2 regions of the Paenibacillus sp. USHLN196 genome follow, and region 2 is predicted to be linked to the other one. Evidence: riboswitches for the same ligand, from Rfam matches in the RefSeq annotation. Region 2 holds a riboswitch; the other holds the start of a gene.

Region 1 (8,068 bases), on a different contig from region 2:
TGTTGTCTTTCAGGGTAATAACGCCTTCCTTCGCAAGCAACAACAGTGCACGTCCACCATTGGATGGGTCATTCGGAATTGCTACTTTTGCGCCATCTGCCAATTCATCCAAAGACTTAATCTTTTTGGAGTATCCACCAAAAGGTTCAACATGAACAGGAGTTACAGCAACGAGGTTGAAACCACGTTCTTTATTCTCTGTGTCCAGGTAAGGTTGGTGCTGGAAGAAGTTTGCATCCAATTTTTCGTCAGCCAATTGCTGGTTGGGTTGTACATAGTCATTGAATGTAACGACTTGCAAACGAATACCTTGTGCTTCCAGTTCAGGCTTGATGCTTTCCAAAATCTCTGCGTGCGGTGTAGGTGAAGCTCCCACTTTCAATTCTACTGTACGCGGAGCTCCTCCTTCATTGTCTGCGCCGCTGTCGGCGTCCTTGTTGTTTCCGCACGCGGCAAGAACCGCAATCAGCATAAGACTAAGTAGAGCAAAAGACCATTTTTTCATGTGTAAAACCCCTTCTCTAATCATTTTTTTCATGTGGCATCCGCAAAAATGCATATCCATCATGTTATCTATGTGTTATTTCCTGGTGAAAAATGTAACCAAGCGATCTCCAGCCATCTGAAGAATCTGAACTAAGATGACCATAAATACAACGGAAATGATCATAATTTCATTTTGATAACGGAAGTAACCATAGTTGATTGCCAGCGTTCCCAGACCTCCACCGCCAACCATACCCGCCATCGCCGTATACGATACAAGCGTAACGATAGTGATGGTTATCCCAGCAAGAAGACCAGGTAGTGCCTCAGGCAATAGCACCCGTCTTACAATCTGTCCGGTCGATGCACCCATCGCCTGTGCTGCTTCAATGACACCACGATCTACTTCACGCAGTGTTGTTTCCACCAAGCGGGCGAAATAAGGAGCGGCTGCAATGACAAGTGGCGGTATAACGCCGAGAACTCCTGTGGCTGTACCAACCAGCGAACGAGTGAATGGAATAAGAGCGACAATCAGTATGATAAACGGAACTGATCGCAAAATGTTCACAATCAACGACAGAATAGAATAGACCACGCGTGATTGTGTTGATGCGGATCTTGCTGTCATGAATAGCAATACCCCGAGTGGCAAACCAATAATTATAGTGAATAAGCCTGATGCACCCAGAATTTGCAGTGTCTCTATGGAAGCTTTACCGATCTCTTCCCAACGTACTGTTGAAAAATCCATGTTAACGTAGCACCTCCACATCAAGTCCCTCTGCGGATAATTCTGATATTGTCCGGTCAATCGCATTGGTATCGCCTTCGAACCGAACGGTCAGCTGCCCATAAGGAACCTGTTTGATCGTAGAGATCGTACCTTGCAGGATGGCAAAATCCACACCGGTTTTACGTACCGTTCTGGATAAAATCGCTTCATACGTTTTGTTACCCAGAAAGGATATCTTCACAAGTTTGGAAGCAGCACCTGCCTGTAATTCCAAGCCTGCATTCGCCAAAGCAGTCTCTTCAAGGGCAAGTCCAACTTCATGATCACGCATCATAAAGTCCCGTGTAATGGCATGCTGCGGCTTCAGGAATACTTCGGTTACAGGTCCCTGTTCCACTATGCCACCTTGATGAATGACAGCTACCTTGTCACAAATATTCTGAATGACGTGCATCTCATGTGTAATCAGCACAATCGTGAGATTGTACTTTTCGTTAATGTCGAGCAATAACTTCAGAATCGAATTCGTCGTCTGCGGATCAAGCGCCGAGGTGGCCTCATCACATAGGAGTACATTCGGATCACTGGCGAGTGCTCTTGCAATCCCTACACGCTGTTTCTGTCCACCCGATAATTGAGCCGGATATTTGCTGCTATGGTGCTCCAGACCAACCAGGGCGAGCATTTCCTTCACTTTGCGATCAATGGCTTCCTTGGGTGTATTCACAAGCTTTAACGGAAAAGCTACATTGTCATACACCGTTGCCGAGGATAACAGATTAAAGTGTTGAAAAATCATACCGATCTTGCGTCTCTGTTGCTGCAATTCGGTTTTGTTCAGTTCAGTCAGGTTAATCCCGTCTACCCATACTTCACCCTCCGTAGGGCGCTCCAACAAATTAATGCAACGGATCAGTGTACTTTTACCCGCTCCAGAATGGCCGATCACTCCGTAGATTTCACCCTTTTGGATGCTCAAATTCAGCTCGGATAGTGCCGTTGTAGATTTTGCCCCTTTGCCGTACGTTTTCGTTAAACCTTTTAATTCAATCAATCGCACTTGCCCCTTTCCAACCACCTACATGTATCTTTACCCGATCTAAAGGAAAACTCCCCTATACATACAAAAAAAGAGCCCTTTGCAGATACAAAGAGGGCTCTTTACGTGAAAGAATATACCTTCTCATCTGCCAAAATCGTGTCTTGCACCATTTTGTAGGAATTAGCACCTAACATCTATAACGAATGACACATGTCGTTACAAATCGGTTGCCGGGCTTCATCGGGCCTGTCCCTCCGCCGCTCTCGATAAGAAATATGTTGTTGTAGGATTCTATAAGTTCATGTAGTTTATGCTTATAATGTGAACGTAACTTTTGAAATATCAGTATCTTTGTCACTGTAACATTCTAATTGAAACTCAGTATATTCCAAGTATTCCGATTTGTCAAAGGGAATTATTTCTTTGCCATATTTTATTGATATAACTATAAGAAGCTGTTAACGTTTCACAGACCATATCCACGCCCTGACGCATTTCCTGCACATGCTGATTCAGATCCTCCAATTTCACTTTACCTTGCAGGGTCTGATGTAACTGCCACAGGTCATCATGCATTTCGGAGTTCATGTAGTGAATCTCCATATTACGTCGTTTGCGCAGCTTGCTCATCGGTTCACGATAAGAGTCCTTGATCTGTATTAATTGCAACGCAAGATCATGATGCTCCCTCGCATAGTCGAACTGCCTTAACACGGTAAAATAAGAAAAATGCGCTTTTGTATTTGAGGTATTCAGCTGGAATATCTCATTCAATACGGTGCCGACTTTATCCAGAATGGCAAAGCAGCGAATGAAGCCATCTTTGTAGAAATACACATACCGAGCATACTCGGCTTTTTCAGTCGGTGTCATATCATCCGTAGAACCTGCAACGACCTTTTGCCGAAAATGAGCAGCGGCGAAGCAGCTTTGCTCCAGTTCATCCAGGGAAGAGATAAGTCCCTGTGTCCACACATACAGTTTACGATAGTCGTGAGTAGGATCATGATCCACGTGCATCTGTCGCTGAAATAGCTCAAGCGTATGCGCCATTGAGTCCATCGCTTCCTTCAATTTGCCTTCATTTATACGCGGCTTTTCTCCGAGCAACGTTCGCAGCATATATAACCTCCTCTTCCACTCTGCTGATCCATAAAGATTCATCACTTTAATACATAATGCTAATTCATTCCGGAGTAAACGTATAAACGCTGCTTGCCATAGGTTGCCCTGATCCCCCTGACATCAAACAAAGTCCACCTGTCCAATGATGTACATCACTGGAAGGTGGACTTTCAATATTGAGCCCAAAGACCAAGAAATGGATCTAGAAACGATTAACCGGGCGGTGCAGCTTGTACACCAGGAAACTCATATACGTTAAGATCCCGAACAGTATGGCGATATCCAGCATATGTGCAAGAGCTACGAACATGTATACTTCCGGACGGCTCATCGTCACCATCATGAAAATACCGATGACCACTTGCATCAAAATCAGAAAAACAGATACAACGCCAAGGGTACGCATTTCCTTGTTATCCGGATGATTACGATACGCGAAGTGACCCAGAATTGCGATTACAATTACAAGAGACGCAGCTGCCGCACGGTGAGCAAAAGCAACGGCTACCCCGCCTGAAAGCTCAGGAATAATCTGCCCGTTACAGAGCGGGAATCCGGAACAACCACCAGCAGAATCCGTGTGACTCACAAATGCGCCTGTGTATACCACGAGATACGTGTAGATCGTCGAGAACCAGACCAGATTTCTGAATTTTTTACTGACCCGAGGGTATTTATTCAGACGCTCCAATCCACCATCTTTTGCCTCCTGCCTTATGCCCAATGCCATCATTAGCGAACTGGCAAAGGCAATCAGCGCAAAGCCGAAATGAAGTGCCATAACTGCTGAAGATTGGGAGAAAACGACGGCAAAAGCCCCCATGATTCCCTGGACTATAACAAATACCAGGGTTAAGAAAGAAAACAATTGCAGGTCACGGCGTGACTTGCCGAACTGCAGAAAAGCAACAAACGAGGCAATGGACAACAATCCAGCCAGTGCGCTTACAGCGCGGTGGGAATATTCAATAAGTGAAGCCACAGTATGTGCGGGAACGAGTTTTCCGTTACATAAAGGCCATTCCGTTCCGCAGCCAAGGCCCGATTCCGTTTTGGTTACGATGCCTCCACCAAAAGTGGCCAGAAACATGACAAGACAGGTTAATACGGTTAACCATTTAAACAAAGTTAAGTGCTTCAATTTTTTCTCACCTGCTGTTGGTTTAAGATGGCGAAGATATTCTCCGCTTGTTTCGGTACTTTGACACTTATTTCACAACTAAATTCATTATACCGGATAAAATGTTCATTGACGTCGTGCTTTGTGACAAAATGTTAACGTCTGGTGAAATAATGACCCGTAGGTCATCGAAAGATATATACAGAAACGTTTCATATGTAGAACGTGTCGAACACACAAACGCCATTTCCCTATTTCAAGAGAAATGGCGTTCTTTTTAGTCTACCCTTTTACAACATGAACCTGTCATACTTTTATAATCATTTGTGGATCGTGTTGTACACCTCAACTGCGCGATCCAGGAACTGCTCAATCTCTTCTCTCGACTTGCGCAGCTTGTTCACGTACCGAACCAGTTCCCGGCCATCCGTGTACGCCACAAAGCTCGGAATGCCAAGAATATTCTGCTCTTCACTAACGGTTCCAACCTGATCCACGTCGACCTCAACCAAAGTCAGTTCACGTGCATATTTCTCTTCAACTTCAGGCATAAACGGATCGATGTATTTGCAGTCACCACACCAGTCTGCCTTGAATACGGCAATCGTCAAACGTGGGGATTGGATGGCTACATCAAAAGCCGGTTTGGAAGTAATCTGTTCCATTCGGTTCATCTCCCTTTCTGTACCTTGTCTTACCCTAAGTGAAGCAAATTGGCGAGTGGAAGTCAAATAATCAGCACATACTTAGAATAAACCACATGGTCTGTGAAAATAAACTCAGAACATCATGAAAGGATGTCACATCATGACTTCCACCAGAACCGATTCTACCAGCGAACAGCATCACGGGTCCCTCCTGCAGATTGTTCGTTCCATTCCGGGTGCTGCCCTGGAAATCTGGCGTGGCAAACAGGCGGCATGGCAAGCTTCAGCACAGCTTCGTCACCCATTGCGTGAGATCGAGTGGGATACAGATACCGCAGCCGCCTTACAGTCTGAGGTGGAGCGTTTGTTACCTGCCAGCGGCAAGTCTTTTGCACGCACTGATCAGGTCCAAAGTGCACTCGTATGCGAAGAAGATTGCATCATTCTGGAAGAGATTAAGACACTGACCCAAGAGCATAATCGGAGTAACATCACGCGCACGGCTGCCTATCTGGAATGTTATGAGCAATGTCCCGAATTGCATTGGGCTCTATTAGCTCATATGGTCTCCCGCAACGGCGGATATCACATGACCGATCTACAGAGTGACTTGATGTATAATCTACAGGATCCAAACGATCGTGAGCATATGTATCGACTGTTAGAACGGTGCAATGCACTCATTTTCCAGGATGCATATCCCCAGCTTCTGCTGTATATGAACAGTCGCCGGATCGGACGAAGCTGTTTCCATCTGTTATCTCACTTTCACGTATCGGCTTTCATGACGCCGTTTTGGGAACGCTTTTGGCTGGAACGGTGCAGTTCACTGCTAAGTGTGGCATTAATTATTAATGAGCAAAACTATATCGAGAGCCGGGTGGTGCAGCATCCTTATTTTCAAAAAGAAGTACTTTCCAAACCCGCATTCCATCTGCATAATCTGGCCGGTCTGAACCATATCGTCTTCCCTCTCGGACGGGAAGCAGGGCTCGCAGGGCGAGTCATTGAACATTTTGGCAAGCTGGATGAGCGAATTATGTTTGGCAAAGGCCTATATGCCCTGTTGTTTGGCGTGGAGCAAGTCCACACACAAGTGTTGGAATTCGCTCGTGCAGTTCCCCATCATGGCTCGCGAGCCGAGTATTGGCCCGGTCTGTTTACCCATCACGAAAACAAGGCGGGTGATCGTACATTTTACGCACAGGCGCTACTGGATGAAGAATGGCTTCCAGAAGGGCAACGATTGTATAGTCCGGAACTGCTCTCTGTATGGGGGGACACGCCTTATGAACCAATAACCCGACAGGACTGGCTTCAGACTCGGGATTGTCTCGGTTATCTGACGATACCGCGCCGTCCATGGCTATTTGAGATGAGTCACGAACATCGGTATGGCATGCTGAAAACAGCACTGGCTCATGATGCCAAAGCGGCCATTCACTAATGCTGGCGACCGTTAAATATACAAAAAGCCCTGTCCGCTTCAACAGCAGACAGAGCTTGTATCGTATCTAACCGAATGATGCGGCCAGATGTTTCGTGCAGGATTATCCTCTTTGCACGCCTCCACGTTGGAGACGCATGAGTGGACGGAGAATTTTTTGCAGGATACGGGGGTAACCGCCCAGCTCGTCCTTGCGCAATACACGGAGCACGACCATGAGAACCAGATACACCACCACAACAAGCACACCGACCACAAGGCAGGTAAGTAAGAAGGATACGCGTGCTGGCAGGAAGAGCCCAAAGATCATATTGCCAATCCAGTTCGCTGCAAATCCTACACCTGCTGCAAGCACCACTGTAATGATAAACCCTCTCCAGCGGTCTCCCATAATGGAGAAATCAACGATTTTGCGAAGGACCCGCAGATTCAGGTATGTGATAACCAGGAAACAAAGGGCCGTTGCAATAATGATGCCGTAAATGCCAAAGAACGGCGCCAGAATCAGACTTGCGATCAATTTGATCACAACACCTGCTGCGACACTGATCATCGTAATCCGCGGTTTCCCTACCCCGAGTAAAATGGAGTTGGTGGTCATCATTGTAATCTGGAAAATGGTGCCGAATGTCAGTAAGGCAATGATTGGCGTTCCATCCAGATTGGTAAACAGCAATCCATTAACCGAATACGCTGCCGCACAAAGTGCAATAACAATCGGCATACCTGTCAGAATCGAAATGCGCAATGCAAGTGTAACCTGATTCTTCAGATGGGCTTCATCCTTGCGGGCAAATGCTGCCGAAATGACAGGCACCAACGATTGACTCAAAGCGATAGCCAGAATTGGCGGAATACCCGCAATACTTTGGGCTTTGGCACCGAGGATCGCAAGAACGCCTGTCGCCTCTTCAAGTCCGATCTGGCCACTAAGCAGTGGAACCACAAGGGATGAATCGATAAAGTTAATGGCTGGAACTGCAAGCGAGGACAGCACAATTGGAATAGACAATTTGAAGATATCACTGTAAATGCCTCGCATCGGCAGTTGCACTGCACGCTCGTAATTCAATTGCGCAGCACGGTCGCTACGACGCAGCTTCAAGGTAAAGTACAGCATGACACCGAAGGCACCAACACTTCCCAATACTCCACCAAATGAGGCACCTGCGGCAATTGTCTGATCATCATAATTCCATTGCAGCATGACATATGCCACGATAATGGCTGTACCTACACGGGCGAACTGTTCCACAATCTGTGAAATACCGCCTGCTGTCATGTTGCCGCGTCCCTGGAAATATCCACGCATCATTGCAATGGCTGGGAAGAGCAGCAAGGCTGGGGCCAAGGCACGAATGGCGCTGACCGATTCCGGTACTTTGGAGACATACGTAGCATAATAAGGCGCCGCGAACCACAATAAAGCAGACATGACTACCCCGGCGACAGCCGCAAAGATCAG
Region 2 (8,068 bases):
TTGCCCCTTTCCCGCATGTCTGACTTCACAAGTTCCTTCTCATTGTAACAGTTCAATTTCAATATAAAATATCGGCAATTGCGTAACATGTACTGTTTAATGACCTCGATCCGCGGAAAAAAACAAAAAGCCCGCCTTCTCTCCAAACGGAGTAGTCAGCGGGCTTGCTTCATAAATACTCATCAAATGATCAGGATTTATTGAAATAGTATTCAAAAAATTTGGATTAGTTCTGCATTACGAAATCTTCATGCACGGAATTCTCTTCGTCGAACATGCGCACGATGTCATATCGGGTGTTACGTTGTGCCGGAATATAACCGGACTCCCGAATCAAACGGAGAATGGATTCAATGTTAACTTTGTACGTTGCACCTGCAGCAGATACAACGTTCTCTTCGATCATGGTGCTACCGAAGTCATTACAGCCAAATTCAAGCGACTTCTTACCGATCTCGGGACCCATCGTTACCCAAGAGGATTGAATGTTCTTGATATTATCCAGCACCAGTCGGCTGATGGCTACAGTCTTCAAGTACTCTTCTGGCGTCTGACGCTCCAGCTTGAGATTTGTATTATCCGGTTGGAACGTCCACGGAATGAACGCCAAGAAACCTTCGGAATCATACTTGTTCGCAATACATTCATCTTGTGCTTCACGTACACGGAGTAAGTGCAGTGCACGCTCTTCCATCGATTCACCAAGTCCGATAACCATCGTTGCGGTGGTGTTCATACCGATGCGGTGTGCCGTTTGCATAACGTCCATCCAATCCCGCCATGAACCTTTCAAACGGCTGATCTTCCGACGTGTGCGGTCATCCAGAATTTCAGCACCGCCGCCAGGTAAGGAATCCAGTCCAGCTTCATGAATAGCACGAACAACCTCTTCCAATGTAAGCCCATCGGATACTTCAACCATTTTCATAATCTCGGCAGGTGAGAAAGAGTGCATCGTGATGTTCGGGAAACGTTCCTTGATGGCTTTCAACAGGTCTGTGTAATAGCTGAAAGGCAAATTCGGATTCGTTCCGCCTTGCATCAGAATCTCGGTACCATTCACATCTTCTGTTTCCTGAATTTTCTGGAAAATGACCTCGTCTGGAAGTACGTATCCTTCCTCAGAACCAGGTCTGCGGTAGAAAGCACAAAAACGGCAGTACACATCACACACGTTCGTGTAGTTGACGTTACGCCCAATTACGAATGTTCTGTATGGTTCAGGGTGCATGCGTTTCATAATGACATTAGCAGCTGCCCCGATTTTGTCCACTTCATTCGATTCAAATAGCTCAATCGTGTCTTCCAAGTCTAAACGTTCGCCCCGAAGGGCTTTATCTAAGATACGGTCTACCGTACTCATCGTAAAAAAGCCTCCCTCATGAAGAGAAATTATATAACGATCCGTCCCAACTTGTTCAAGAGAAGCAAGTTCTGGTGGCAACATCGTATTTCTGTACTCCACATATCGTAACACAGGTTACATGTGAAAAAAAGCACCTTATGAACAGGTGCTTTAAAAATAAGTAAAAATGTTTACATATAAAATCCAATTAATTTGATATTAAACAAGTGCATAGACGTATTCCGGTACCACTTTTCTAGGATTCCTGAAGTGCTTGTTCCAAGTCGGCAATCAGATCATCGATATCTTCCAGACCTACCGAGAAACGAAGCAATCCATCTGTAATGCCACGGTCATGGCGAACCTCAGCCGGCATTGCCGCATGCGACATCATCGCTGGGTAAGACAAAATACTCTCCACAGCTCCCAAGCTTACAGCCACAATGGGTAACTTCACCCGGTTAAGCACTGCTTTTGCCCGATCCCCTGAACCGACGTCAAACGAAACGACAGCTCCATAACCTGTTGACTGGCGTTCATGTGCCTCGCGGCCGGGATGATCCTGCAGCCCAGGATAAAAGACAGCGGCAATATCACTACGCTCATTCAGCCATGCGGCCAGTTTGGCTGTGCTTTGTTCACTGTGAGCCATGCGAGCCCCCAAGGTTTTCATCCCGCGCATCAAAAGCCAGGATTCTTGTGCCCCGAGTACCGTTCCGAGTCCATTTTGCAACTGTTTCAGCTGTACGCCAAGTGATTCCGTGCGAGCAACGGCTAACCCCGCCAACACATCACTGTGACCCCCGAGAAACTTGGTAGCACTATGTACGACGATATCCACGCCAAGCTCAATTGGACGCTGATAGTACGGTGTCATAAAGGTGTTATCCAGAATCGTAATCAGGTCATGTTCCTTCGACCAGTCCGTTACGGCAGCAATATCCGTAATTCGCAGGGTCGGGTTAGACGGCGTTTCCATATAAACTGCTTTGGTGTTCGGCTTGAGCGCCGCTTTTACTTCATCTATATTGGTCATATCTACAAAGGTCGTCTCGATCTGCATGCGGCTCAAGATGGAAGTAAGCAAACGATACGTACCTCCATATACGTCTTCCGTTACAATCATGTGATCTCCTGCGGAGAACATCATGAACACGCTAGAGATCGCAGCCATCCCGGATGAATAGGCGAATCCTCGTGCTCCACCCTCCAGCAATGTGATGTAATCTTCCAATGCCTGACGTGTCGGATTACCCGAACGACTGTAATCATGTTGAGGCGGATTGAAGATATCAAAATGATGGAATGTGGATGCTTGATAGATCGGTACACTGGAGGCCCCAGTCGTTTTGTCAATCTCATCACCGAAATGGAGCAATTTCGTATCAAATTTCAACTCGGAATTCGGCTTGTTGTTGGACTCACTCATGAGTGCACGCCTCCTTCAACTTCCTGTTGTGCAGCTGTCAGCGCATTGCCAAGATCTGCAATCAGATCATCTGCATGTTCAATGCCTACGGAGAACCGGAGCAGGCGGTCATCCACACCTATGGCTTCACGAATTTCAAGCGGTATATCCGCATGAGTTTGTACTGCCGGGTAAGTCATGAGTGATTCCACTCCGCCGAGACTTTCGGCAAAAGCAATGAGTTTGATATGACGTAGCAACGGTTCAACATAACGTGCATCCTTCACTTTGAAAGAGAAGATACCTGTATTACCGGTGGATTGTTTATTCTGTATTTCATACCCCGGATGATCGGATAGGCCTGGATGGTACACTTCAACCACCGCTGGATGCTCAAGCAAGTATTTGGCAATGGTAAGTGCATTGTGCTGATGACGCTCCATGCGAAGAGCTAGCGTTTTCATGCCTTTCATCAACTGATAAGAGTCACTTGGAGACAATACGGCTCCAATCGAATTATGCAGGAAAGCCATTTCCGCGGATAATGCCTCACCCTTGGTTATGATTAATCCGGCCAGTACATCATTGTGTCCGCCCAGATATTTGGTTGCACTATGAATAATGATATCGGCACCCAGTTCAATCGGACGTTGGAAAAATGGAGTGAGCAACGTGTTGTCAACAATCGTCAACAGGTTGTAAGTTTTCGCCCAGGAAGCGACGGCTTCTACATCGGTAATCATCATCAGCGGATTCGTCGGCGTCTCGATGAATACAGCTTTGGTATTCGGCTGACGAACATTCTCCAATGCTGCAAGATCATTCGTGTCCACATAACTTGCGGTTACACCGAAACGGGACAAGATGCGTTCAAGCAGACGATAGGTTCCGCCATACAGATCCAGCGACACAATTAGATGATCTCCCTGACCAAACATGGCAAAGATGGTTTGCAGAGCTGCCATGCCTGAGCTACAGGCAAACCCTGCATCACCGGATTCCAGCGCTGCGGCTGCTTCTTCCAACACTTTGCGGGTTGGATTGGTTGTACGAATATAATCAAATCCCGTGCTTTGTCCAAGCTTCGGGTGGCGAAACGCAGTGGATTGATAGATCGGAAAGTTAATGGCGCCTGTTACCGGTTCATTGATGGACCCAATTTGTGCTAAGCGGCTTTCGATTTTCAACTTGTTGTTGTCTTCCATTGCTGCATCCTCCTGTAATCTCGATTAGATTTGCGGGCCAATATCGTAAGGTGTTTCTTGATACACATAGTAATTGAGCCAGTTAGAGAATAATAAGTTGGCATGAGCGCGCCAAGTAGCCGGTGGCACACGAGAAGGGTCGTCATTGGGATAATAATGTCTAGGCAATGCGATATCCAAACCTTTGGCTGCATCCCGGTCATACTCCCACTTTAATGAGAACGGGTCATACTCGGCATGTCCTGTGGCAAAAATCTGTTTGCCGTCTTTGGTAGCAACCAGGAAGATCCCCGCTTCCTCGGATTCAGCCAAAATCTCTAAATTCTCATTCTTTTCAATATCTTCGCGTCTCACTTCCGTATGACGGGAATGTGGAACGTTGAACACTTCATCGAATCCACGCAGCAACGGAACATGGGGTTTATTGATGGTATGTGGGAAAACCCCAAAACACTTTTCATCTAGTGCAACCTTGGGTACGTCAAAATGATGGTATAAACCTGCCTGGGAGGCCCAACATATGTGCAGGGTTGATGTCACATTTGTTTTGGTCCATTCGAAGATCTCCTGGATTTCATTCCAATAGTTCACGTCTTCGAAATCCATCTGCTCCACAGGAGCACCCGTGATAATCATTCCATCGAAACGGCGGTGCTCAATCTCATCAAAGGTTTTATAGAACAGATCCAAATACTCCTGAGACGTATTCTTCGACGTATGGGATTTGGGATGTACAAGAACGACATCCACCTGAATAGGCGTGTTTCCCACCAGACGAAGCAATTGTGTTTCGGTCGTTTCCTTTGTGGGCATCAGGTTTAATATAGCGATACGGAGTGGACGAATATCCTGCTGGTATGCAGAAGTTTCATCCATGACGAAGATATTCTCTCCTTCAAGTACTTCTTTTGCTGGCAGAGTATCAGGTATTTTGATTGGCATGGTAAATCTAACTCCTCCTTGTGCATAGATAGATGCAGCAACCCCTGGCTTGATGTCTTCACATCAATACAGTTATAGACTGCCTTGAGCTTGTAAAAACATTGAATTGCTCTTTCATCCAACGTTACAAACAACCTCAAGTTCCTTAGCGAAAATCACTGCTGAGAAGTCGGGGCATATAACAAAGACCTTCCTCGGATTTCGAGAAAGGTCATATGTAAAAAAGATATGCGCCTCTCTCATCTCTCAGTTACAACAGTGCCACTTGACACTTAGTCGCTGCAAGAATTAGCACCGTGCGGTATACCGCCGGTTGCCGGGTTTCATCGGGCCAGTCCCTCCACCTACTCTTGATAAGATTTCGCTGTATTAGATTGTAATTAAATATGGTTCACCGTCTACTTTATTACATTAATGCCCTCACGTCAAGATGCAGTTCGATGTCTGCTTCCCAGATCGGAACCGTTCATCATCCGTTGTCATACACTGCCTCAGGGCGCGAAATAGACACATTTTTGCGCTTGAAAGCACCTTGTACCAGCGGTATACTAAACAAGGTGTTATAAACCCTTATGTGAGAGGTGACATATTAAATGGATGGCGACCCGAGGCCTGACTGGCAGCCGAATTCCGACAAACTGCATAGAGAATTGACATCAGAATGCCGGCAGCGGGACGTGACTTCCGTTTGAGTATATAGTGAACGCAGCCCTGATCTCCAGGCTCCGCTGCCGACCGGCTGATTTGTTCTTTTTGCGCCCATAATGATAATATCCGCCAAGTTGGCGGGTGCAGAAGGAGTAGATTAACGATGAAAATCCGGTTGGTAAACAACGGTGTATTTATTCCGGTGGACGACATTCAGCAGGCGCTGACTCCACCAGCGGAAGGATTTTACTGGATTGATGCAGACGTAGACGATTTGGCGGTACTTCAGCCGCTGTTCTTGATGCATGATCTGGCTGTGGAAGACTGTCTTAGTGACGAAGAACAACGTCCGAAGATTGAAATCTATGAGAATCATTATTTTATTGTGATTAATAGCATCCGTTTCGATGATGAAGAGATATTTCTACGTGCGGTCAACCTGTTTCTCGGCAGACATTTCATTATTAGTGTTACAAAACAGAAGGTCAGCGAATTACGCACATTAAAACCCATCCTGTGGGAACAGGAAATCAGTACACCCGATCGTCTCCTGTATCTGCTGGTTGACTTGATTGTTGACAATTATTTCACCGTAGGTGACCGAATTGAAGCTCGGATCGAGAAGCTTGAGGAAGATATTCTGATGCACACCAAAAAGTCTCATCTGAATGAAATCATCGGGCTGCGCAGTGAGATTCTGTGGCTGAAAAAAGTGCTTGGACCTCAGAAAGAGGTCATTAACACCCTTAACAAAAAAGATCTGCGTCTCATTGATGATCAACTGCAAAAATATTTCAGTGACATCTATGAGAATGCCGTAAAAATATCTGAAACCTTTGAAACCTACCGCGACCTGATGGGTAACTTGCGAGAAGCCTATCAATCCAGTATTGCGAACCGGGCGAATGAGATCATGCGCGTGTTTACCGCGATTACTACGGTTTTCATGCCGCTGACGGTCATTACCGGTATATACGGTATGAACTTTACGAATATGCCAGAACTTAACTGGAAATACAGCTATTTTGTTGTGATTGGCCTGATGGTAACACTGGGCCTGAGCATGTTCTTTATTTTCCGTAAAAAAGACTGGGTATGAACTTCTATGAAATAACGAAGACGAAGCGCTCCTTCTGGAGGAACGCCTCGTCTTTTTTTCATTTCCGATCATTAACCAACATGCCGCTCTGTCTCTGCGTGCCGACGAAAGCGGATTCGAATCATGCGCAGTCTTTCATAGACCTGCTCCAGACTTCCTCCGTCGGGCTTCTCTCCTCCATACACTTTATGTAATACCGGCTTCAGGAACGTATCTCCCAGCTCCTCATACGCACTCCACACGGCCTCTTGTTCGTTCTCTGGCATAACTGCCAGCTCCACATCCAGAAGACAATCGGTGTCATAACCTTCAAGATCCAGTGTCTCCAACAGCTCAATCAATTCACGTCGGGATAATCCGGATCGATTAACAATCTCTTCTAACGTATGCCCGTCCTTCATGCCCTCAAGCACCTGCTTACGCGTGGTGAACTTGTCGAGTTCCTGCTTGTACTTCTGCTCTCTCTGCTTGTATAACCAGCTTTCATATTCTTCTTCCTTCAGAGCCGTGTATACCCAGTCCAGCGGGAACGTAGTTGAACGCTCCAACCCATTCGTAATCTCCATCCACTCCATACCATACTCGGTCGCTTTGCTCTCCCCTACGCCAGGCAGTTGCATGAGTTCATCCATCGATTGCGGAACAAAGGCACTGATCAAACGCAGCAGACGGTTCGTTGCAATAAAATAGGGTGCCTTCCGGTCAGATACAGCTCTCTTCCTGCGCCACGTGCACAGATCCGTATATAACTGCTCATTGCCGTATAGTTCACTGTAGCAATGGAGCCGCTGACCACCATAACTGCGTGACTTCAGATCATCATTCTCGTGAAATAAACCCTGCAGCTGCGGTCGGTATCCTTCGCTCATCTGTATGGCAAGCTGATGACGGTAGATATGAAGCAGTTCCTCCCAAGAAGTTCCTTCGTACCAGATGCTGTCCTCTCGCTCCCCTTCCTCATAGCGGCTCCATCCCAGCTGCCAGCCATCTTCCTCTTCCCCAATCCATAGCTGCGCATACTCTGCGTTCTGATCTGACATTCTGGACAATCTGTTCATAAAAATGACTTCCATTTCCGTTCCCTCCCTTTGAATATTCAGCCTATACGAGTTAGATATGCTACCTACAGGCAGCACAAAAAACACCTCTCCTGCAAAATCCATGCAAGAGAGGTGCTTCCTCATTAACCGTGCTATGCTGTTGCCCATATCATACCACAATGGTAAATTTCGTCAATCTTTTATTGTTCTAGATATTCAATGCCAACTTAGCAAGTGCTAGCGAACCACACAGCCCTGCATTGTCACCAAGTCCTGGTGAAACAACATACTGGTCAATGTCAGATTGAAGTGCTGGATGCTGAACGTATCCAGCAAGCAACTCCTGCAGTTTGCTACGAACCATCGGGAACAGATGCTCCT

The links. A riboswitch is a leader RNA that binds a small molecule or an ion and turns the genes downstream of it on or off. The one in region 2 is predicted to bind S-adenosylmethionine.
Region 1: linked by a shared signal. The riboswitch ahead of WFI24_RS23905 (methionine ABC transporter ATP-binding protein) and the one ahead of metA (homoserine O-acetyltransferase MetA) in region 2 are both predicted to bind S-adenosylmethionine.

Annotation. Positions count from the first base shown of each region.
Region 1 covers NZ_JBBCYH010000011.1:70,221-78,288, reverse strand. Annotated here, with positions in the region: gene WFI24_RS23915 (MetQ/NlpA family ABC transporter substrate-binding protein) at 1-505, opposite strand, end outside; gene WFI24_RS23910 (methionine ABC transporter permease) at 581-1,240, opposite strand; gene WFI24_RS23905 (methionine ABC transporter ATP-binding protein) at 1,242-2,276, opposite strand; SAM riboswitch class I at 2,403-2,537, opposite strand; gene WFI24_RS23900 (Cthe_2314 family HEPN domain-containing protein) at 2,670-3,386, opposite strand; gene WFI24_RS23895 (COX15/CtaA family protein) at 3,592-4,530, opposite strand; gene WFI24_RS23890 (thioredoxin family protein) at 4,830-5,174, opposite strand; gene WFI24_RS23885 (DUF2515 family protein) at 5,317-6,603, shown strand; gene WFI24_RS23880 (putative polysaccharide biosynthesis protein) at 6,707-8,068, opposite strand, start outside.
Region 2 covers NZ_JBBCYH010000004.1:227,244-235,311, reverse strand. Annotated here, with positions in the region: gene mqnC (cyclic dehypoxanthinyl futalosine synthase) at 227-1,363, opposite strand; gene WFI24_RS10965 (trans-sulfuration enzyme family protein) at 1,602-2,774, opposite strand; gene WFI24_RS10960 (PLP-dependent transferase) at 2,771-3,958, opposite strand; gene metA (homoserine O-acetyltransferase MetA) at 3,983-4,900, opposite strand; SAM riboswitch class I at 5,137-5,260, opposite strand; gene corA (magnesium/cobalt transporter CorA) at 5,712-6,647, shown strand; gene WFI24_RS10945 (HRDC domain-containing protein) at 6,719-7,720, opposite strand; gene WFI24_RS10940 (ROK family protein) at 7,896-8,068, opposite strand, start outside.